2 regions of the Streptomyces sp. NPDC002853 genome follow, and region 2 is predicted to be linked to the other one. Evidence: riboswitches for the same ligand, from Rfam matches in the RefSeq annotation. Region 2 holds a riboswitch; the other holds the start of a gene.
What was found. A riboswitch is a leader RNA that binds a small molecule or an ion and turns the genes downstream of it on or off. The one in region 2 is predicted to bind glycine.
Positions count from the first base shown of each region.

Region 1: linked by a shared signal. The riboswitch ahead of gcvT (glycine cleavage system aminomethyltransferase GcvT) and the one ahead of gcvP (aminomethyl-transferring glycine dehydrogenase) in region 2 are both predicted to bind glycine.

Region 1 covers NZ_JBSFUS010000012.1:35,961-46,275, forward strand. The annotation lists gene ACWD02_RS30735 (hypothetical protein) at 1-133, opposite strand, end outside; gene ACWD02_RS30740 (MerR family transcriptional regulator) at 286-936, shown strand; gene ACWD02_RS30745 (FCD domain-containing protein) at 979-1,350, opposite strand; partial or broken gene ACWD02_RS30750 (ABC transporter ATP-binding protein) at 1,240-1,500, shown strand; gene ACWD02_RS30755 (EF-hand domain-containing protein) at 1,559-1,774, opposite strand; gene ACWD02_RS30760 (GNAT family N-acetyltransferase) at 1,856-2,515, shown strand; gene ACWD02_RS30765 (L-serine ammonia-lyase) at 2,538-3,908, opposite strand; gene glyA (serine hydroxymethyltransferase) at 4,070-5,329, opposite strand; gene gcvH (glycine cleavage system protein GcvH) at 5,360-5,737, opposite strand; gene gcvT (glycine cleavage system aminomethyltransferase GcvT) at 5,796-6,929, opposite strand; glycine riboswitch at 6,966-7,076, opposite strand; glycine riboswitch at 7,077-7,182, opposite strand; gene ACWD02_RS30785 (AAA family ATPase) at 7,336-8,010, shown strand; gene ACWD02_RS30790 (enhanced serine sensitivity protein SseB) at 8,072-8,875, shown strand; gene ACWD02_RS30795 (enhanced serine sensitivity protein SseB C-terminal domain-containing protein) at 9,001-9,774, shown strand; gene ACWD02_RS30800 (ABC transporter permease) at 10,139-10,315, shown strand, end outside.
Region 2 covers NZ_JBSFUS010000015.1:253,137-263,451, reverse strand. The annotation lists gene ACWD02_RS36520 (DUF881 domain-containing protein) at 1-585, shown strand, start outside; gene ACWD02_RS36515 (FHA domain-containing protein) at 668-1,636, shown strand; gene ftsR (transcriptional regulator FtsR) at 1,679-2,422, shown strand; gene ACWD02_RS36505 (bifunctional nuclease family protein) at 2,476-2,949, shown strand; gene ACWD02_RS36500 (MerR family transcriptional regulator) at 3,121-3,756, shown strand; gene ACWD02_RS36495 (DNA polymerase IV) at 3,794-5,215, shown strand; gene ACWD02_RS36490 (PRC-barrel domain-containing protein) at 5,264-5,644, opposite strand; glycine riboswitch at 5,789-5,886, shown strand; gene gcvP (aminomethyl-transferring glycine dehydrogenase) at 6,084-8,969, shown strand; gene ACWD02_RS36480 (DUF5999 family protein) at 9,071-9,262, opposite strand; gene ACWD02_RS36475 (hypothetical protein) at 9,568-10,152, opposite strand.

The DNA of each region.
Region 1 (10,315 bases), on a different contig from region 2:
GCTTGAACCAGATCCGGGCCCCCGTCAGCACGCGGTCGTCTACGAGGAGTCCGACGCCGGATATGACGGCCAGGGCTGCCATGGACGCGGAGAACAGGACGAGCGGCCGGTGCCAGGAACGCCATAAAGGCATGAAAATCCCCCAGGTGTATGGATAGTGGTGCTGTCCGCTATCCGATAGCGTCACTATCTATGATGGGGGTGAGGGAAGGCAAGGGCGCTGCCGGTGACAAAGTGGCGGGCGGGAGCGCGAACGCGACCGGGAAAGTCGAGAGTGGGCAGGCCGTGCGTATTGGCGAGTTGAGCCGCAGGACCGGTGTGCCGGTCCCGACGATCAAGTACTACGTCCGTGAAGGGCTGCTCCCGTCGGGCGAGTTGAGCAGCCCCAACCAGGCGCAGTACGGCGAGACGCATGAACGCAGGCTGCGCCTCATCCGCGCGCTCCTCGAGGTGGGCGGCCTGAAGGTGTCCGCGATCGCGGACGTGCTCGGCGCGGTCGACGACCCCGACCGCCCGCTGCACAAGGTGCTCGGTGCCGCCGCTGACCGGCTCGGTACGGCGGGGGAGGCCGACGATGACGCCGAGGCCGCTACGGCGCAGGCGGCGGTCGCCGAGCTGATCGCGCGCCGCGGCTGGCGGACCCACGAGTCCAATCCCGCCGCGGCCGACCTGTCACGGGCCCTGGCCGCCATGGGCCGGGTCGGTCACGGGGCGTTCACGGAACTGCTCGACGAGTACGCCGACGCCGCCGAAATGGTCGCCCGCGCCGACCTCGGCTACGTGGACCGGCGCGTGGCGGTCGAGGACGTGGTGGAGAGCGTCGTGATCGGCACCGTGCTGGGGGAGGCGGTGTTCAGCGCGATGCGACGGATGGCGCATGTGGACGCGTCGGCGCGGCTGTACGGGGTGGCGGGGGAGGAGAGGCCAGAGGGGTAGGGGGGCTGAAGGGCCGGGGGGAATGGGGTGGCGTCCCGCCGTCTAGTGGCGACTCAGCAACCGGCCGAGCGTGTCCTGGAGTTCGGCCTGCGCCACGCGCGCCGCCTCCTCCGCGTCCCTCGCCTCGACGGCCCGTACGAGTGCGGCGTGGGCGGCGTCGCCGTGGTTCGTCTCCTCCGTCCGTACGTCGATCAGGTCGAGGAGGTTGATCAGGCCCTCCCGCAGTACGGGGGCGAACTCCGCGAAGAAGTCCGTGAGGACGGGGTTGCGGGCCGCCGCCACGACCGTCGCGTGCAGGGCGATGGCCGCGAAGGCCTCCTCGAAAGCCTGGACACCCTGCGCGCGACGCACCCCGAACTCGCGTCCGTCCTGGTCACGCACCACCTGGAGGAGCTCCCGGCGGGCACGACGCACGCGCTGCTGCTGCGCGAGGGCCGCGTACTCGCCTCCGGCCCCGTGGACGACGTACTGACGAGCGACCAGATCAGCAAGTGCTTCGACCACCCGGCGCGGCTGGAGCGCACGGAAGGGCGGTGGAGCGTGCGGGCGGCGCGGCGCGCCCGCCGAACACGCGGGAGGGGCCCGGCGCTCTCGCGTACCGGGCCCCTCCTGCGTACGGCCACTACTTCTTGTTCAGGCTCGCCCAGAACTCGTCGAAGGAGAGGCGCTTGTCCTTGTCGGTGTCCTTCGTGCCGATCACGGCCTCGGCGACCGTCTCGGTGACGTAGAAGTCCCCCATCTTCGCCATGGCCGACTTCCATTCGGCCGCCGTGATGAAGCCGTCGCCGTCCGCGTCGAACTGGTCGAACGTCTTGCGCGCTTCCTCGATGTCCGCCACCGGATCCACCCCTTCTTCGTGCACTGCTGACGAGGGTTAGGGTATCGGCCGTCCGAGGACGCGATCACAAGGAGTACGCCCATGGCCAGCACCCCTGCGACGCTCGGCACCATCCTCGACGCAGCGGCCCACGGGCGCTTCCCGCCGCCCGACGGCACGACCACCGTCGTGCCGCAGCCCTGTCACCGCGACGCGGGCGTGCTCGCCTTCACCGCGCACTCGGTGGTCTTCACGGACGAGGACCCGCGGTGGGTGCACGCCACCCTCGCCGCGCTCGACTGCGATCCGCTGGCCGCCACGATGAACCCGCGGTTCCTCGCCGCCTTCCTGGAGCGCACCGGACGCGCGACGGACACCACCGACCTCCTGACGGTGGCCGACGCCCTGCCGGGCGGCCCCGACCCGGCCCTGGGCCTGCGCGAGATCGACGACCCCGACCACCCCCGGGTGGCACGGGCCCGCAAGCGCCGCGACGACGTACGGGTGTGGGCGTCCGCCGGGGGCGGGGTGCTGGTCCTGGGCCGGGGACTCGCCGGGCGCTGGGAGGCGGCCATCGAGGTCGACGAGGACGTACGTCACCGGGGCCTCGGCCGGGCGCTCGCCCTCGCCGCCCGGCACCTGGTGCCCGGCGCGTCCCACGTGTGGGCGCAGCAGTCCCCGGGCAACGCGCGCAGCGTGCGGGTCTTCCAGGCTGCGGGGTACCGGCCGGTGGGCGCGGAGGCGCTGTTCGTGGCGCGGTGAAGGCTGCCGGCGGCCGGGGGCCTCAGCACTCGATGATGTTCACCGCGAGCCCGCCCCGCGCCGTCTCCTTGTACTTGACGCTCATGTCGGCGCCCGTGTCCTTCATGGTCTTGATGACCTTGTCGAGGGACACCTTGTGGCTGCCGTCGCCGCGCATCGCCATCTTCGCCGCGGTCACGGCCTTGACCGCCGCCATGCCGTTGCGCTCGATGCACGGGATCTGGACGAGGCCGCCGACCGGGTCGCAGGTCAGGCCGAGGTTGTGCTCCATGCCGATCTCGGCCGCGTTCTCGACCTGCTCGGGGCTGCCGCCGAGCACCTCGGCGAGGGCGCCCGCGGCCATCGAGCAGGCGGAGCCGACCTCGCCCTGGCAGCCGACCTCGGCGCCGGAGATCGAGGCGTTCTCCTTGAAGAGCATGCCGATCGCGCCCGCCGCGAGCAGGAAGCGCACCACGCCGTCCTCGTCGGCCCCGGGGATGAAGTTCATGTAGTAGTGCAGGACCGCCGGGATGATGCCCGCGGCGCCGTTCGTCGGGGCCGTCACGACCCGGCCACCCGCCGCGTTCTCCTCGTTCACCGCCATCGCGTACAGCGTGATCCACTCCATGGAGCGGGCAAGGGGGTCGCCCTCGGCGCGCAGCTGGCGCGCCGAGTTCGCGGCGCGGCGGCGGACCTTCAGGCCGCCCGGCAGGATGCCCTCGCGGGACATGCCGCGCGAGACGCAGGACTGCATGACGCCCCAGATGTCGAGCAGACCCGAGCGGATCTCCTCCTCGGTGCGCCACGCCTTCTCGTTCTCCAGCATCAGCGCGGAGATCGAGAGGCCGGTCTCGTCGGCCAGGCGAAGGAGCTCGTCGCCGGTGCGGAAGGGGTGCTTGAGGACCGTGTCGTCCGGCACGATCGGGTTCTCGCCGGCCACAGCGTCGTCGTCGACCACGAAGCCGCCGCCCACGGAGTAGTACGTCTTCTCCAGGACGAGGGCGCCCTCACGGTCGTACGCGAAGATCGTCATGCCGTTGGCGTGGTACGGCAGGGCCTTGCGGCGGTGCAGGGCCAGGTCCTCGTCGAAGTCGAAGTCGATCTCGTGCATGCCGAGGAGGTTGATGCGGCCGCTCGACTTGATCTCCTCGACGCGGGCGTCGGCGAACTCGACGTCCACCGAGCGCGGGGACTCGCCCTCCAGGCCGAGCAGCACCGCCTTCGGGGTGCCGTGGCCGTGGCCGGTCGCACCGAGCGAGCCGTAGAGCTCGGCCCGTATGGCGGTGGTGTGGGCCATCAGGCCCTCGTTCTTGAGGCGGCTCGCGAAGATGCGGGCGGCGCGCATGGGACCGACCGTGTGGGAGCTGGACGGGCCGATGCCGATCGAGAACAGGTCGAAGACCGAGAGGGCCACGAGAAACTCCAATGGTGGTTGGTAGACGCCGTCGTCTGCCGGGGTGGTGCAGAAAGCAGGGCGTGAGCCGGGGCATGGGCCGGGGCACCGCACTCACTGTCCTCGTTGTCCAGTGTGCGCGGTGCCCCGAAGGTTCGTACGAAAGAAAGCGTACGAAAATGCTACAGGTTGGGGTACAGCGGGTGCTTTTCCGCCAAGGCGGAGACGCGGGCCTTCAGGGAGTCCGCGTCGAAGCCCGGCTTCAGCGCCTCGGCGATGATGTCGGCGACCTCGCGGAAGTCGTCCTCCTGGAAGCCACGGGTCGCGAGCGCGGGCGTACCGATCCGCAGGCCCGAGGTGACCATCGGGGGGCGCGGGTCGTTCGGGATCGCGTTGCGGTTGACCGTGATGCCGACCTCGTGGAGGCGGTCCTCGGCCTGCTGGCCGTCGAGCTCGGAGTTGCGCAGGTCCACCAGGACCAGGTGCACGTCCGTGCCGCCGGACAGGACGTCGACGCCGACGGCCTTCGCGTCGTCCTGCACCAGGCGCTCGGCCAGGATGCGGGCGCCGTCCAGGGTGCGCTGCTGGCGCTCCTTGAACTCCTCCGAGGCCGCGACCTTGAAGGAGACGGCCTTGGCCGCGATCACGTGCTCCAGCGGGCCGCCCTGGAAGCCGGGGAAGACCGCGGAGTTCAGCTTCTTCGCGAAGTCCTTGTTGCGGGCCAGGATGACGCCGCCGCGCGGGCCGCCGAGCGTCTTGTGCGTGGTGGAGGTGACCACGTCCGCGTACGGCACCGGGTTGGGGTGCAGACCGGCGGCGACGAGACCGGCGAAGTGCGCCATGTCGACCCACAGCTTCGCGCCGACCTCGTCGGCGATCCGGCGGAACTCCGCGAAGTCCAGCTGGCGCGGGTAGGCGGACCAGCCCGCGATGATCACCTTGGGGCTGTTCTCCTTGGCCAGGCGCTCGACCTCGGCCATGTCGACCAGGCCGGCCTCGTCCACGTGGTACGCGACCACGTTGAACTGCTTGCCGGAGAAGTTCAGGCGCATGCCGTGGGTGAGGTGGCCGCCGTGCGCCAGGTCGAGGCCCAGGATCGTGTCGCCGGGCTGGGCGATCGCGAAGAGGGCGGCCTGGTTGGCGGAGGCACCGGAGTGCGGCTGGACGTTGGCGTACTCGGCGCCGAACAGGTCCTTGATCCGGTCGATCGCGATCTGCTCGGTGACGTCGACGTGCTCGCAGCCGCCGTAGTAACGGCGGCCGGGGTAGCCCTCGGCGTACTTGTTGGTGAGGACCGTGCCCTGGGCCTCCATGACGGCGACCGGAGCGAAGTTCTCCGAGGCGATCATTTCCAGGGTGGACTGCTGACGGTGGAGCTCGGCGTCGACGGCGGCGGCGACGTCCGGGTCCAGCTCGTGGAGAGGGGTGTTGAGAAGCGACATCAGGTGGTCCCTAAGGGTCTTCGGGGGGCTTCAGCTGCCGGAGAACTCGGTGTACTCGTCCGCGGAGAGCAGGTCCTTCGGCTCCTCCGTGATCCGTACCTTGAAGAGCCAACCACCCTCGAACGGGGCGGAGTTGACCAGCGACGGGTCGTCCACGACGTCCTGGTTCGACTCGACGACCTCACCGGTCACCGGCGAGTACAGGTCGCTGACCGACTTGGTCGACTCGAGCTCGCCGCACGTCTCGCCCGCGGTCACCGCGGCACCGGCCTCGGGCAGGTCGGCGTAGACGACGTCACCGAGCGCGTTGGCCGCGTGCTCCGTGATACCGACCGTCGCCACACCGTCCTCGGCGGCCGAGAGCCACTCGTGCTCCTTGCTGTAACGCAGCTGCTGGGGGTTGCTCATGACCTGAATTCTCCTGTACGCGGGGGAGTGCTGATGGACGAGGCTGTTGTGCGGGGTGTCACTTCTGGCGCTTGTAGAACGGCAGCGCCACGACCTCGTACGGCTCGTGCGTGCCCCGGATGTCCACTCCGACACCCTCGCTGCCGGGGGCCGCGTGCGCCGCGTCGACGTACGCGATGGCGATCGGCTTGCCCAGGGTCGGGGACGGGGCACCCGAGGTGACCTCGCCGATGACCTTGCCGTCGGCGACCACGGCGAAGCCCGCGCGCGGGATGCGGCGGCCCTCGGCGATCAGGCCCACCAGCTTGCGCGGGGGAGCGGTCTCGGCGCGCTCGGCGGCGGCAGCGAGCGCCTCGCGCCCCACGAAGCGGTCGGACATCGAGGTCTTCTCGAACTTCACGACCCGGCCGAGACCGGCGTCGAAGGGCGTGAGGTCCGCGGTCAGCTCGTGCCCGTACAGCGGCATGCCCGCCTCCAGGCGCAGCGTGTCGCGGCAGGAGAGCCCGGCGGGGACCAGGCCGACGGGCTCGCCCGCCTCCATGAGCGCGTTCCAGAGCTTCTCGGCGTCGCCGGGCGCGACGAAGAGCTCGAAGCCGTCCTCGCCGGTGTAGCCCGTGCGGGCGATCAGCGCGGGCACACCCGCGACGGTGCCGGGCAGGCCCGCGTAGTACTTCAGGCCGTCCAGGTCGGCGTCCGTGAGTGACTTCAGGATGCCGGGGGACTCGGGACCCTGGACGGCGAGCAGGGCGTACGCGTCGCGGTCGTCGCGGACCTCGGCGTCGAAGCCGTCGGCGCGGGCGGTGAGCGCGTCGAGCACGACCTGTGCGTTCGAGGCGTTGGCGACCACCATGTACTCGGGGGCCTCGGGCTCGCCGAGCCGGTAGACGATCAGGTCGTCCAGGATGCCGCCGTCCTCGGCACAGATCATCGTGTAGCGGGCGCGGCCGACACCGATGGAGCCGATGTTGCCGACCAGCGAGAAGTTCAGGAAGTCCACGGCCTCGGGTCCGGAGACCGTGATCTCGCCCATGTGGGAGAGATCGAAGAGACCGGCCTTGGTGCGCACGGCGACGTGCTCGTCGCGCTCGCTGCCGTAGCGCAGCGGCATGTCCCAGCCCGCGAAGTCGGTCATGGTCGCGCCGAGCGCACGATGCGCGGCATCGAGTGCGGTCAGACGGGGGACAGTACTCATTCGTGGAACTCCCAGGGGCATGACGGGCGAGGTCGATCCTCCCCATCTGTCATCGGAACCTGAGAGGTTCACCACGACCCGTACGTATGAGGGTCATGACTTGCACCTTGGGTGGAGCCGCGCAGGCGGCCCGCTTTTCAGATGTGCCTCGCCCGCGCGGTACGGGGCCTGAGAGATTCAAGGGAGGGACTTGCTCCTTCGGCGCCCCGGTGCGTCGTACGACGGTGACCGGGAACTCTCCCGCGCGGATTTAAACGGCCTGTATGGAGTTTGCGCGCACATCATTGCACGCGCCTCCGTCACAGGGCAGTGCCAGTCCAGTAATGCTGTTGTGCCGCATTACCTTCTCTTTACACTTGCCGGGGAAGCTGCGGGAAGCAGGTACGTGACCGCTAAGGGGAGGCCGATCACGGTGCGCAGGACGAGCGTCTACGCGACCAACACAGGGGTGGCCCTGCCCAAACAGGCCGCCGCCCCCACCAGGGAGAGCTGCGGCCCCCTGCCGGCGGCCGTCGTCCGCGACCTGCGGCAGCGGACCGGCCACAGCCCGCACCGACTGACGTTCGGCGAGGGCGACCTGATCGTCGTCTCCGGGCTTCCGGGCAGCGGCAAGTCCACGCTGATGCGCCGAGCCGTCACGGGCCCGCGCATCGACTCGCAGGACACCCGCGACCGCTGGGCCCGGCGCATGCCGGACCTGCTGCCGTACGCGGTGTACCGCCCCCTGGTGCGCATCGCGCACTACGCCGGTCTGCGCAGGGCCCTGCGTTCCGGCGAGGGCGTCGTGGTGCACGACTGCGGCACCCAGGCCTGGGTGCGCCGCTGGCTGGCGCGCGAGGCCGCGCGGCGCGGCACGACCCTGCACCTGCTGCTGCTCGACGTGGAGCCGGAGACCGCCATAGAGGGGCAGCTCGCGCGCGGACGCGGCGTGTCGCGGTACGCCTTCGCGCGGCACCGCAGGACGGTCGGCCGGCTCGTCGGCGCGGCCGAGCGCGGTGACCTGCCGCGCGGCTGCGGCTCGGCGGTGCTCCTGGACCGGACGGCGGCCGGGGTGCTGCGGGGGATCGGCTTCGGGGGCTGAGCCGCCCGCCACGTTAGGGTCGTGCCGCAGGCAGAGCGGGACAGAGCAGGGGTTAGAAGAGATGGACATTCCGGCGCAGGCGCACGCCCATCCCTACGGAGGATGGCCGGGCAACGAACTCGAAGAGGTGCTCGCGGCGTCCCTGGGCACCCCCGGCGCGCCCCAGGCGTCCGCGGGGGCCCGCATCGTCGAGGTGCTCGGCCGCAGCCACGTCTGGGTCCCGCTGCCGAACGGCGGAGCCCCGGACAGCGGCACCCTCGACCTGCCCACGCTGGAGATCGACGGCCAGGCCTATGTCCCCGTCTTCAGCTCCGAGCAGCAGTTCCAGCAGGCCACCGGCGGGCGCATGGGCTGCACCGTGGCGCCCGCCGTGGAGTTCGCGCGCGGGCTTCCCCCGCAGCTGGGCATCGCGGTCAACCCGGACGGCACGGTCGGTGTGCCGCTGCCGCCGCCCGCCGTCGCCGAGCTCTGCCGGTCGGGACGCACGCCGCTGGACGGGCCCGCGACCGGCGGCCGCGTACGCCTCTTCGAACCGGACTGGCAGGAGGACCCGGTGGACTTCCTGTCCGCCGCCGCCCGCGAGTTCGAGGCCACCGGCATCGTCCTGAGCGCCCGCCGCTGCCTGGCCAGCGTCGAAGGCGGTGACCCCTCGCTGTTCGTCGGCGTCGAACTGACCTCCTGGGAGGGGAACGCGCGCGAGCTCCCGATGGAGGCCGTGGGCCGGGCCCTGGGGCACGCCCCGGTGGCCTGGCCGGTGAACCTGGTGCTGCTCGACGTGGCCCAGGACCCGGTCGCCGACTGGATGCGCGAGCGGGTCCGGCCCTTCTTCGGCCGGACTCCGGGACACGAGCACGGACATGTGTAAGGACATGTGCAGGTACGTGTGTGAGGGTGCCGTACGTCAAGTCGGTGTCAGGATCGCCGCTTAAGCTGGTTTCATGAGCCGGAGTTCCACCGGGTCAGCGGGTCATCGCGAAGGGGCGGTTAAGGGTGAGTGCGTCGGGCACGGCTGCGGCCGGGCAGGTCGAGCACATGCTGCGCCAGGTGACGCCGGGGCGCTATGACGCCTACGAGGCGCTCCTGCGGGCGCTCGCCGCCGACCAGGTGTGGATGCTGCTCTGGCACGGTCAGGCCGGCTCCCCCGACGCCCAGTACGGGAACATGGAGGTCGAGGGCCTGGGGTACGCGCCGTGTGTCACCTCGGCCCAGGAGCTCTCCGCCAGTGGCTGGAACCGCTCGTACGAAGTGGTTGCCGGTCTCGACATCTCCCGCACCCTCTTCCCGGACCACTACGGCCTCTGGCTCAACCCCCACGCGCCCGGCGGCGGCGTCGGCATCCCCTGGCTCGACCTGCGGCGCATCGCGTCGGGCCTGGACCTGCTGCCCGCGGGGCCGCTCAGACTCACCGAGCCGGCCATCGAGATCCCCCAGTTCTACGCCCTGCTCACGCAGAACGCCCACCGCACCCCCGCGGTCCGCTCGCTGCGCCGCGCCTGGGTGCAGCCCGCGCTCGGCGCCCCGTATCTGGCGATCGGTCTCGATGTGTACGACACCTCGCCGGCATCGGTCGACGGGGTGCGCACGATGATGCAGCAGTCGATCGCCGCGGTCCCCGACGGCCTGCCCGTGTCGACGGTCGCGATGTCCGACGGGTTCGACCCGGTGGCCATGTGGCTGCGCGCCAACGCCCGCCCGTTCTACGACCGCGAGGCCCAGCCCGCACCGGCGCCCGCGGGCGGTTACGGCTACCCCGCGCAGTACTGAAGCGGTGCCTCGGTCCTGACCGGACGTGATCGAAAGGGCCTGGAACCGGCCACCGCGGCTCGTATACCTGCCCTGACCGTCACGATGTCCGTTCTGGTGGTGGAGGGGGCTTAAGGGCTCCCGTGGCACCTTGCGACCCAACTGCCCCGTGTTCGCCCCTCGTTCACGTGCGTCCGGATAACGGAACACCTCGATCAGCATCACGGTTGCGCATCCATTCACCGTCAAGGCTGGTAACAGATCGCGACCGCGATGAAGACTCCCGCACCAGGGGTGCTTCGCCCCTGTGTACGACGGACTGATCACATCGCTACAGCGACAAGTGCGGGCCGGTCACCACCGGTTGAGAGGGGTCCCTGCCACGATGACGGCACCATTGCATGACACACCTGCGGACGCGGACCCGACGGCGGACGTCGCTCCCGCAGCTGATGCAGGGGTGAGGAAGGTCGAGGGGCGGTCCCTCAAGCAGATCGCCTGGAACCGCCTGAAGCGGGACAAGGTCGCGCTGGCCGGCGGCATCACCGTGCTCGTCCTGGTC
Region 2 (10,315 bases):
TTGCGCGGGGCACGTCAGGAAGATCTCGTACGCATCCTCGATGAACTCGATGACCGTACACAGCGTCTGGAAGGTGAGAAGCAGCGTCTCGAGGACCAGCGCACCGGGCTTGAGAACAGCTCGGACCAGGCCGAGGAGGCCCGCAAGCAGACGGTCGAGAAGGAGCGTCAACTCGGCATTCTGGCGGGCACCGTGGCGGCGCAGGGTCCTGGTATCACGCTGACCATCGATGACAAGAAGGGGTCGGTCGAGGCGGACATGCTGCTTGACGCCATTCAGGAGTTGCGTGCCGCGGGTGCCGAGGCCATCCAGATCAATGATGTACGCGTAGTGGCCAACACCTATCTTTCGGATACGGACAGTGGTGGTGTCCGGGTGGACGGCCGCAAGGTCGGCAAGCCCTACCGGTTCAAGGTGATCGGCAAGCCGCAGGACCTCGAGCCGGCGCTGAACATCCCAGGTGGAGTGGTGCAGACTCTGGAGAAGGAGCAGGCCACCGCCACCGTGACGCGAGCGGAGAAGATCGTGGTGGACGCCTTGCGAGCGGCGAAGCGGCCTGACTACGCTCGGTCGTCGTCCCAGTGAGGCGGGGCTGCATGGGGGCTGCCGGTCAAGGGCATGAGGTTGCGGGGGGTCGGCGCACCGTAAGCGTGGTGCGTGGTGGAAACTGTTTGGTGGATACGGACGTTGTGAGGATGTCTGTGCTGCCGATGTACGCCGGTGTGTGCAATCAGGGTTCGTCCTGCCCCACGGGCGGGTCTGTTTCGGTCAAGGGGAATCGCCCGTGAAGTTGTTTGCGAAGTTGTTCGGCAAGAGCGCACGTGAGGACAGTGGCAATCCCGCCACCGCCCGGCACCGTGCCCCGCGCCATGGAGATGCCGAGGAGCAGGGCGGCGAGCGCCCGATGTTCCGTGACCAGGTCGGTGGGCCAGGCGGTGACATTTCGGGCGCGCAGGGCGCGTCGTCTGTTGACCCTGCCGGTCCGGGCCGCATAGGTTTCGGAGAACCGTCAACCTCAAGTACGGGTGGAGGGTTTACCCCCGATCCGTACGCATCGAATGCCCCCGCGGGGCAGCCGCGGCAGGAGGATCCGTCCATGGCCCTGGTGTGTACGAGGTGCGGGAACCGCAACGCCGAGGCGAGCCGGTTCTGCTCCAACTGCGGCGCGCCGCTGCGGGCCGGGGCCGCGCCGGAGCGTCCGTCCGAGACGACCTCGACGATCTCCATCTCGGGCCTTGAGGCCTACGACGCGGAGGTGACGGGGCAGACCGCCTCGCCCGCCCTCTCGCCGGAGGCCCAGGCCGCCGTCGACGCACTGCCGCTCGGTTCCGCGCTCCTCGTGGTGCGCCGTGGGCCGAACTCGGGAAGCCGCTTCCTTCTGGACGGCGAGCTGACCACGGCGGGGCGCCACCCGCAGAGCGACATCTTCCTGGACGACGTGACCGTCTCGCGCCGCCACGTGGAGTTCCGTCGCCTCGGGGACGGTTCCTTCACCGTCGCCGACGTGGGCAGCCTCAACGGCACGTACGTCAACCGGGAGCGCATCGACTCGGTCGCGCTGTCGAACGGCGACGAGGTGCAGATCGGCAAGTACCGGCTGGTCTTCTACGCGAGCCAGCGGGGCATCGGTATCTGATCCTCCCCCGGACTGCGTCCGGGGGGACCCCCAGGAAGGTCCATGCTTCAAACACCGAGGGGCGGTGCCGGGAACGGCACCGCCGCCGAGGACCGTCGGATGATGAGCATCGGCGCGGTGCTGAACGCGCTGCGTGACGAGTTCCCCGAGGTCACGATCTCCAAGATCCGGTTCCTGGAGTCGGAAGGGCTCATCGAGCCGGAGCGCACGCCCTCGGGCTACCGCAAGTTCAGCCCCCAGGACGTCGAGCGGCTCGGTCACGTCCTGAGGATGCAGCGGGACCATTATCTGCCGCTCAAGGTGATCCGGGAGCACCTGGATGCCCTGGAGCGCGGAGAGCGGGTCTCTGTGCCCTCCCTGGGGCAGCCTCGCGAGCCCGGTGACGCCTGGGGCGTGAGTGACGCCGTGGAGCCCACCGCGGCCCGTGTGGGCCGTGCGGAGCTTCTTGCCGCCGCCGAGATCGACGCGGAGCAGCTCGCGGACTGGGAGACGTACGGGCTCATCGTTCCCCTGCCGGGCGGCGGTTACGACGCGGAGGCCGTGACGATCGCCGCTCTCGTCGTGGAACTCGGGCGATTCGGCATCGAACCCAGGCATTTGCGCACCATGAAATCTGCGGCCGAACGTGAGGCCGGCCTGGTCGACCAGGTCGTCGCGCCGCTGCGCCGGCACCGCAATCCGCAGACCAGGGCCCATGCGGAAGCCCGTACGAAGGAACTCGCCGGGCTGACCGGAAAGCTGCATTCTGCACTGGTGCAGACGGCGCTCGGGGTCCGGTTGCCCTGACTCAGGGGGTGCCCGACTACCCAAACCGGCCGGGCACGTCCTAGGGTTGCTGTGTGAACGAGCTCGACGTCGTAGGTGTCCGGGTGGAAATGCCCTCCAACCAACCGATCGTGCTCCTGCGTGAAGTGGGAGGCGATCGATACCTCCCCATCTGGATCGGACCAGGGGAGGCGACCGCGATCGCCTTCGCACAGCAGGGGATGGCGCCCGCACGGCCGCTGACCCACGACCTGTTCAAGGACGTGCTGGAGGCGGTGGGTCAGGAGCTCACCGAGGTGCGCATCACGGACCTGCGGGAAGGTGTCTTCTACGCGGAGCTGGTCTTCGCCAGTGGAGTCGAGGTGAGCGCCCGGCCGTCCGACGCCATAGCGCTCGCGCTCCGCACGGGAACGCCGATCTACGGCAGCGACGGTGTCCTCGACGACGCGGGCATCGCCATTCCGGACGAGCAGGAGGACGAGGTGGAGAAGTTCCGCGAGTTCCTCGACCAGATCTCTCCCGAGGACTTCGGCACCAACAGCCAGTAGGCCATCGCCTTCCCGGGCTCCGGCCGACCATTCGGCTAGCCTTTCCCGGCGGTGCGGGACAGCAAACCACTCTTAGGGTGATTATCACTCGGCGTGCCGAGTGTGGCGATCGTTGACGAGCCCCTGGTGACTGCCTACCGTCGAGAAGGCAGGTCAAGGACGGAGGTCGGCGTGAGAAGCAGCGGCGACGGTACGGCGATGGGTGGGCCGTATCCGCTTCACAGCAGCACGGCCGGTCACTCTCCGCAGAGGCCGATGGTGGTTCAGGAGAGCGTTCAGGGGAGCGGGGACGCCACGTCCGGACAGTCCGAACAGGAACAGATCGGTTATCGGGGGCCGACCGCGTGTGCGGCCGCCGGGATCACGTACCGACAGCTCGACTACTGGGCCCGTACGGGCCTCGTCGAGCCCAGTGTGCGGTCCGCGGGCGGTTCGGGGACCCAGCGGCTCTACAGCTTCCGGGACGTCGTCGTCCTGAAGATCGTGCGGCGCTTCCTCGACACGGGTGTGTCCCTGCAGAACATCCGGACCACGGTCCAGCATCTGCGTGACCGCGGTTTCCAGGACCTGGAGCGGATGACGCTCATGAGCGACGGCGCGACGGTCTACGAGTGCACGTCGCCCGACGAGGTCCACGATCTGCTCCAGGGCGGCCAGGGCATCTTCGGGATCGCCGTGGGCGTCGTGTGGCGGGACGTGGAGTCGGCGCTCTCGCAGCTGCACGGGGAGCGGATCGACACCGGGGAGACGCTGGTGCGCCAGAACCCCGCCGATGAGCTCGCGAGGCGGCGCAACAGGGCCGTCTGACGCGGCGTTGTCAGTGGCGTAGGGCAGCATCAGAGATGTGAGAACCGCGCCCACGATCCTGCATCTCGACATGGATGCCTTCTACGCGTCCGCAGAGCAGGCCGCGAAGCCGAGTCTGCGCGGGAAGGCCGTGGTCGTGGGCGGGCTCGGACCGCGGGGCGTGGTGGCCACCGCCTCGTACGAGGCGCGGAAGTTCGGTGTGCACTCGGCGATGCCGATGGGGCAGGCGCGGCGCCTGGCGCCCAATGCCGCCTATCTGGTGCCACGGTTCGGGCTCTACCGCGAGATCAGCGACCAGGTGATGACGCTGCTGCGGGAGCTGTCGCCGCTGGTGGAGCCGCTCAGCCTCGATGAGGCCTTCGTGGACCTGGAGGCAGGCGGGGTGGCCGACGACCGGGCGTCCGCGCTGGAGGTGGGCGAGCGGTTGCGCGCGGACATCAAGGCGGTGACGGGGCTCGCGGGATCGGTCGGGCTCGCCGCGTCCAAGATGCTGGCGAAGATCGCCTCGGAGGAGGCCAAGCCCGACGGGCTGCGGCTGATAGTGCCGGGCACCGAGCGGGACCTGCTCGCGCCGATGTCGGTGCGGACGCTGCCCGGCGTCGGTCCCGCCACCGGGGACCATCTGCGGCGGGGCGGGATCACGACCGTGGGGGAGATCGCGGAGGCGGGCGAGGACGAGCTCGTACGGCTTCTAGGGAAGTCGCACGGCAGCGCGCTGTACGCGATGGCCCTTGCGCGGGACGAGCGGCCCGTGGTGGCGGAGCGGGAATCCAAGTCGGTCAGTGTCGAGGACACGTACGACGTGGACATCCATGACCGGGTCCGGGTCAGGGGCGAGGTCGCGCGGCTCGCCGAGCGCTGTGTGGAGCGGTTGCGGGCGGCCGGGCACTCGGGGCGGACCATCGTCCTGAAGGTGCGTCGGTTCGACTTCTCCACGCTGACGCGCTCCGAGACGCTGCGTGGGCCCACGGACGACCCCGGGGTGGTGCGTGAGGCCGCCGCGCGGCTCCTGGAGTCGGTGGACACCACCGGAGGGGTGCGGCTCCTCGGGGTGGGCGTCACGGGGCTCGCGGACTACACGCAGGAGGACCTCTTCGCGCAAGCGCAGGCCCAGGCGGAGGCCGAGGCTCAGGCCGAGGCCGCACAGGCCCTGGAGACGCAGCAGGAGGCCGAGGAGGAGACGGCCGGGGAGGCCGTGGCGCAGCCCGTGGCCGAGACGGTGGCGGAGCCGGCCGTTCCCGTCGAGCGGCGGTGGGCCGCCGGGCACGATGTGCGGCATGCCGAGTACGGGCACGGGTGGGTGCAGGGCAGTGGCCTGGGGCGGGTCACTGTGCGCTTCGAGACGCCCGAGTCGACGGTGCCGGGGCGGGTGCGGACGTTCCGTACGGATGATCCGGCGCTCGAGCCCGCGGAGCCGTTGCCCCTGGTGGCGGCTCCCGAGGCGGTGGAGCCGCGGTGACGCCGGTGGTGCCTGCCCGCCGGGGTCACCTGGGCTGCCGCGCGGGTGTCAGGGGCTCTCCTGGCCCGCGATGTTGCCGAAGTCCTTGTCCGGCGGTGGTGCGGAGGGCGGGGGCGTGATGTCCAGGCCGTAGTGGTGGTAGAGCTGCAGTTCCTGTTCGGGGGAGAGGTGGCGGCCCACACCGAAATCGGGGGCGTCCTTGATCAGTGAGCGTTCGAAGGGGATGTGCAGGGTGCCGTCGCTCCTGAGCTCGCTCGGTTCCAGGGGGACGAAGGTGTCCCGGCTGAACAGGCCCGTGCGTATGGCCGCCCACTCAGGGGCGCCGGTGGCGTCGTCGAGATAGACCTCGTCGATCGTGCCGATCTTGGCCCCGTTCCGGTCGAACGCCTTCCGGCCGATCAAATTGCGCGGATCGATGTCGGTCTGCACGGGCCCTCCAACTGGTCGAGGCGTGTCGAAGTGGGGCGTAACTCATCCTCGTTCGTTCGCAATCACTACGAAAGAGCACTTCGGGGCAGGTGGCCACTCGAGGGAACGGTCACGGTCCTCGCTGGTAGGCTGGCGCTTGGCTGCTGACCCCGTGCGGGAGAGCTCTCCGGTCGAGACACCGGAGGCGCCGAAGGAGCAACTCCTCCCCGGAATCTCTCAGGCCCCTGTACCGCACGGACGAGGTCACTCTGGAAAGTAGGGCGGGCGTCGGGCGGGCACGTCCGGTCCCCTTCCTCACCGACGGTGAAAGCCGGTGCGTCGCCTCTCGCGGGGCGTGGACCGGTGAAACTCTCAGGTTGAGATGACAGAGGGGGAGGCCGTCCGGGTACCCGCGCCGTGGTGCCCCTCGCAGGTCGCGTCAGACCAGGAGGCCTCCGCAATGACCGCCACACCTCGTATCCCGCTCTCCCAGCTCGAACAGGGCATCCCCTTCGAGCAGCGGCACATCGGTCCCGACGTGGAAGCACGGGCCAAGATGCTCGCGCAGGTCGGGTACGGCTCGCTCGACGAGCTCACCGCGGCCGCCGTGCCGGATGTGATCAAGAACGCCGAGGCGCTGAACCTGCCCGGGGCACGCACCGAGGCCGAGGTGCTCGCCGAGCTGCGCTCCCTCGCCGACCGTAACCAGGTCCTCGATTCCATGATCGGGCTCGGTTACTACGGAACCTTCACGCCGCCGGTGATCCTGCGGAACGTGATGGAGAACCCTGCGTGGTACACCGCCTACACGCCGTACCAGCCCGAGATCTCCCAGGGGCGCCTCGAGGCGCTGCTCAACTTCCAGACCGTCGTCGCCGAGCTGACCGGGCTGCCCACCTCCGGTGCCTCGCTGCTCGATGAGGGGACGGCCGCCGCCGAGGCCATGGCGCTGTCGCGGCGCATGGGCAAGGTCAAGGACGGTGTCTTCCTCGTCGACGCCGACGCGCTGCCGCAGACCATCGCCGTGATCCAGACCCGCGCCGAGCCGACCGGTGTCGAGGTCGTCGTCGCCGATCTGAGCGAGGGCATCCCGGCCGAGGTCGCCGAGCGTGGTGTCGTCGGCGTCCTGATCCAGTACCCCGGCGCCTCCGGTGTCGTACGCGAGATAAAGCCGCTCATCGAGCAGGCGCACGAGCTTGGTGCCATCGTCTCCGTCGCCGCCGACCTGCTCGCCCTGACGCTGCTCACCTCGCCCGGTGAGCTCGGCGCCGACATCGCGGTGGGCACCACCCAGCGTTTCGGCGTCCCGATGGGCTTCGGCGGCCCGCACGCCGGTTACATGGCGGTGCGCGAGAAGTTCGCGCGCAGCCTGCCGGGGCGGCTCGTCGGTGTCTCCGTGGACGCGGACGGCAACAAGGCCTACCGGCTCGCGCTGCAGACCCGTGAGCAGCACATCCGCCGCGAGAAGGCCACCAGCAACATCTGTACCGCTCAGGTGCTGCTCGCCGTGATGGCCGGAATGTACGCGGTCTACCACGGGCCCGAGGGCCTCAAGGCCATCGCGCGGCGTACCCACCGCTACGCGACCGTGCTCGCGGCGGGGCTCACCGGGGGCGGGGTCGAGGTCGTGCACGGCGCGTACTTCGACACGCTGACCGTGCGGGTGCCCGGCAGGGCCGAGGCGCTCGTCGCCGCGGCCCGCGAGGGTGGCGTCAACATCCACCAGGTCGACGCCGACCACGTCTCGCTGGCCTGCGACGAGACCACCACGCGCAAGCAACTGACCGCGATCTGGGGTGCGTTCGGTGTCGAGGCCGACATCGAGGCGCTCGACGCACAGACCGCGGACTCGCTCCCCTCGGGGCTGCTGCGCGAGGACGAGTACCTCACGCATCCGGTCTTCCACCAGTACCGCTCCGAGACCGCCATGCTGCGTTACCTGCGCAAGCTGGCCGACCGCGACTACGCGCTCGACCGCGGCATGATCCCGCTGGGCTCCTGCACCATGAAGCTCAACGCGACCACGGAGATGGAGCCGGTCACCTGGCCCGAGTTCGGGCAGCTGCACCCCTTCGCGCCCGCCCAGCAGGCGCAGGGCTATCTGACGCTCATCCGTGAGCTGGAGGAGCGGCTCGCCGAGGTCACGGGGTACGACAAGGTCTCGCTGCAGCCCAACGCCGGTTCGCAGGGCGAACTGGCCGGACTGCTCGCCGTGCGCGGCTACCACCGCGCCAACGGCGACGAGCAGCGCACCGTCTGCCTCATCCCGTCCTCCGCGCACGGCACGAACGCCGCGAGCGCCGTGATGGCCGGCATGAAGGTCGTCGTCGTGAAGACCAGCGACGACGGTGAGATCGACGTCGAGGACCTGCGCGCCAAGATCGAGAAGCACCGCGACGAGCTGTCCGTGCTCATGATCACCTACCCGTCCACGCACGGTGTGTTCGAGGAGCACGTCGCCGACATCTGCGCCCAGGTGCACGATGCGGGCGGCCAGGTCTACGTCGACGGGGCGAACCTCAACGCCCTGGTGGGCCTCGCCCAGCCCGGCAAGTTCGGCGGCGACGTCTCGCACCTGAACCTGCACAAGACGTTCTGCATCCCGCACGGCGGCGGCGGCCCCGGCGTCGGCCCGGTCGGTGTGCGCGAGCACCTCGCGCCGTACCTGCCCAACCACCCGTTGCAGCCCGCCGCGGGGCCCGAGACCGGTGTCGGTCCGATCTCCGCCGCGCCGTGGGGCTCGGCCGGAATCCTGCCGATCTCCTGGGCGTACGTACGCCTCATGGGCGGCGAGGGCCTCAAGCGCGCCACGCAGGTCGCCGTGCTGTCCGCGAACTACATCGCCAAGCGCCTGGAGCCGCACTACCCGGTGCTCTACACCGGCCCCGGCGGACTCGTCGCGCACGAGTGCATCATCGATCTGCGCCCGCTGAGCAAGGCGACCGGCGTCAGCGTCGACGACATCGCCAAGCGGCTCATCGACTACGGCTTCCACGCTCCGACCATGTCGTTCCCGGTCGCGGGGACGCTGATGATCGAGCCGACCGAGAGTGAGGACCTGGTCGAGATCGACCGGTTCTGCGAGGCGATGATCAGCATTCGTGCGGAGATCGAGAAGGTCGGCGGTGACTGGCCGGCCGATGACAACCCGCTGCGGAACGCCCCGCACACCGCTGCCGCGCTCGGCGGTGAGTGGGAGCACGCGTACAGCCGCGAGGAGGCCGTGTTCCCGGCCGGCGTGGTGGCCGCCGACAAGTACTGGCCGCCGGTGCGCCGCATCGACCAGGCGTACGGCGACCGGAACCTCGTCTGCTCCTGCCCGCCGCTGGATGCGTACGAGGACTGATATCGGGCCTTGAACATGCGTGGGGGCCGGTCCGGAGTTGTGTCTCTCCGGGTCGGCCCCTTTGTTGTCCGTTGCGTTGTCCGTGCCGTGCTGCCGTCGCTTCAGGCCGCGGTCACCAGCGGTCGATGCGGGGCGATGATCTGGCCGTCCGGCAGCAGCTCACCGGTGTCCTCGAAGAGGAGGACGCCGTTGCACAGCAGGCTCCAGCCCTGTTCCGGGTGGCTCGCCATGAGGAGCGCGGCTTCCCGGTCTGCGGAGTCGGCTGTCGGGCACGGTGGTTGGTGCTGGCACATGGATGGGTTCTTTCGCTGCGATGTGATGGCTGTGACGTCTGCCTTGCGGCTCGATGCGGTGTTCATGGCCGCCCCCCGTTGAGTCGGTCCGTTCCCAGTGTTGCCCTACGGGCGTCAATCCGCAGGGATTTAGCGGCAGCGCTCCTTACTGCTTAATGACGTATCACCCGCCCGGACGGTTCAGCCCAACTGCACTGTCTCTTCGGGTGGTTCGGGGTGGTCATACCGGGCTAGTCCGTATGGGCACATCACGCGCCGAGCCCCGCGGCCTGGACGGCGGCGGGGCACGGAGACGTACGGCGAGGTCAGGCGGGCGAGCCGAGCAGTGGTGCCGGGGTCATCCGGTGGGTGAGGACCTTCAGGAGCTCGGCGGCGCGGTGCGGGTGGTGCGCCGCGATGCCCGGGGGCGCGGGCGCAAGGGGCACGAGGACATCCGAGGGCGCGAGATGGCCGTTCGCGCCGTCCGCGGTGCAGTCGCCGTGCAACCAGAGTGTCAGCATGTAAAGCTCGGGTACGGACAACAGTCGTGGTTGGTACGGCATTGGCATCGCTTCGGCATGACGGAGGGCGCGTTCCGTGGACGCTATGTACGGACCTTCGAAGAAGTGCGAGAAGGTCCACCCGTCAGGCGTCAGCATCGTGTCCGCCGCGGCCACGGCTCGCTCGCCCGCGCGGATCAGGAAGCGCCACCCCGCGAGCCGGGTGGGCGCGGTGCCCGACGGAGTGATCCGGTCAAGTACATGGACGGGCAACGGGAGTTCGGGACTCACGGGTCCCTGCGCGGCGCGCAGGGACGGGGTGCGGGCTTCGCGTACGGCGGTGGGTGAACCGAGTGCCGCGAGGACGCTGCGCAGGGCGGGCGCGGGAGCCGGGGGGACTTGCAGCGGCATGGTGGGTCGCCTCTCTCATTCGACAGGCACGGTGGAACGAGGACAGGTGCGGACGTCGCTGTCTGCTCCGGGGCCAGAGGGGCGGGGGCTGGGGACCACGAGCGCCAACTCTCTGCCTCGTTCGCGGAGTTTATACGACACGTGTTCAGGCAGTGTTTCGTCT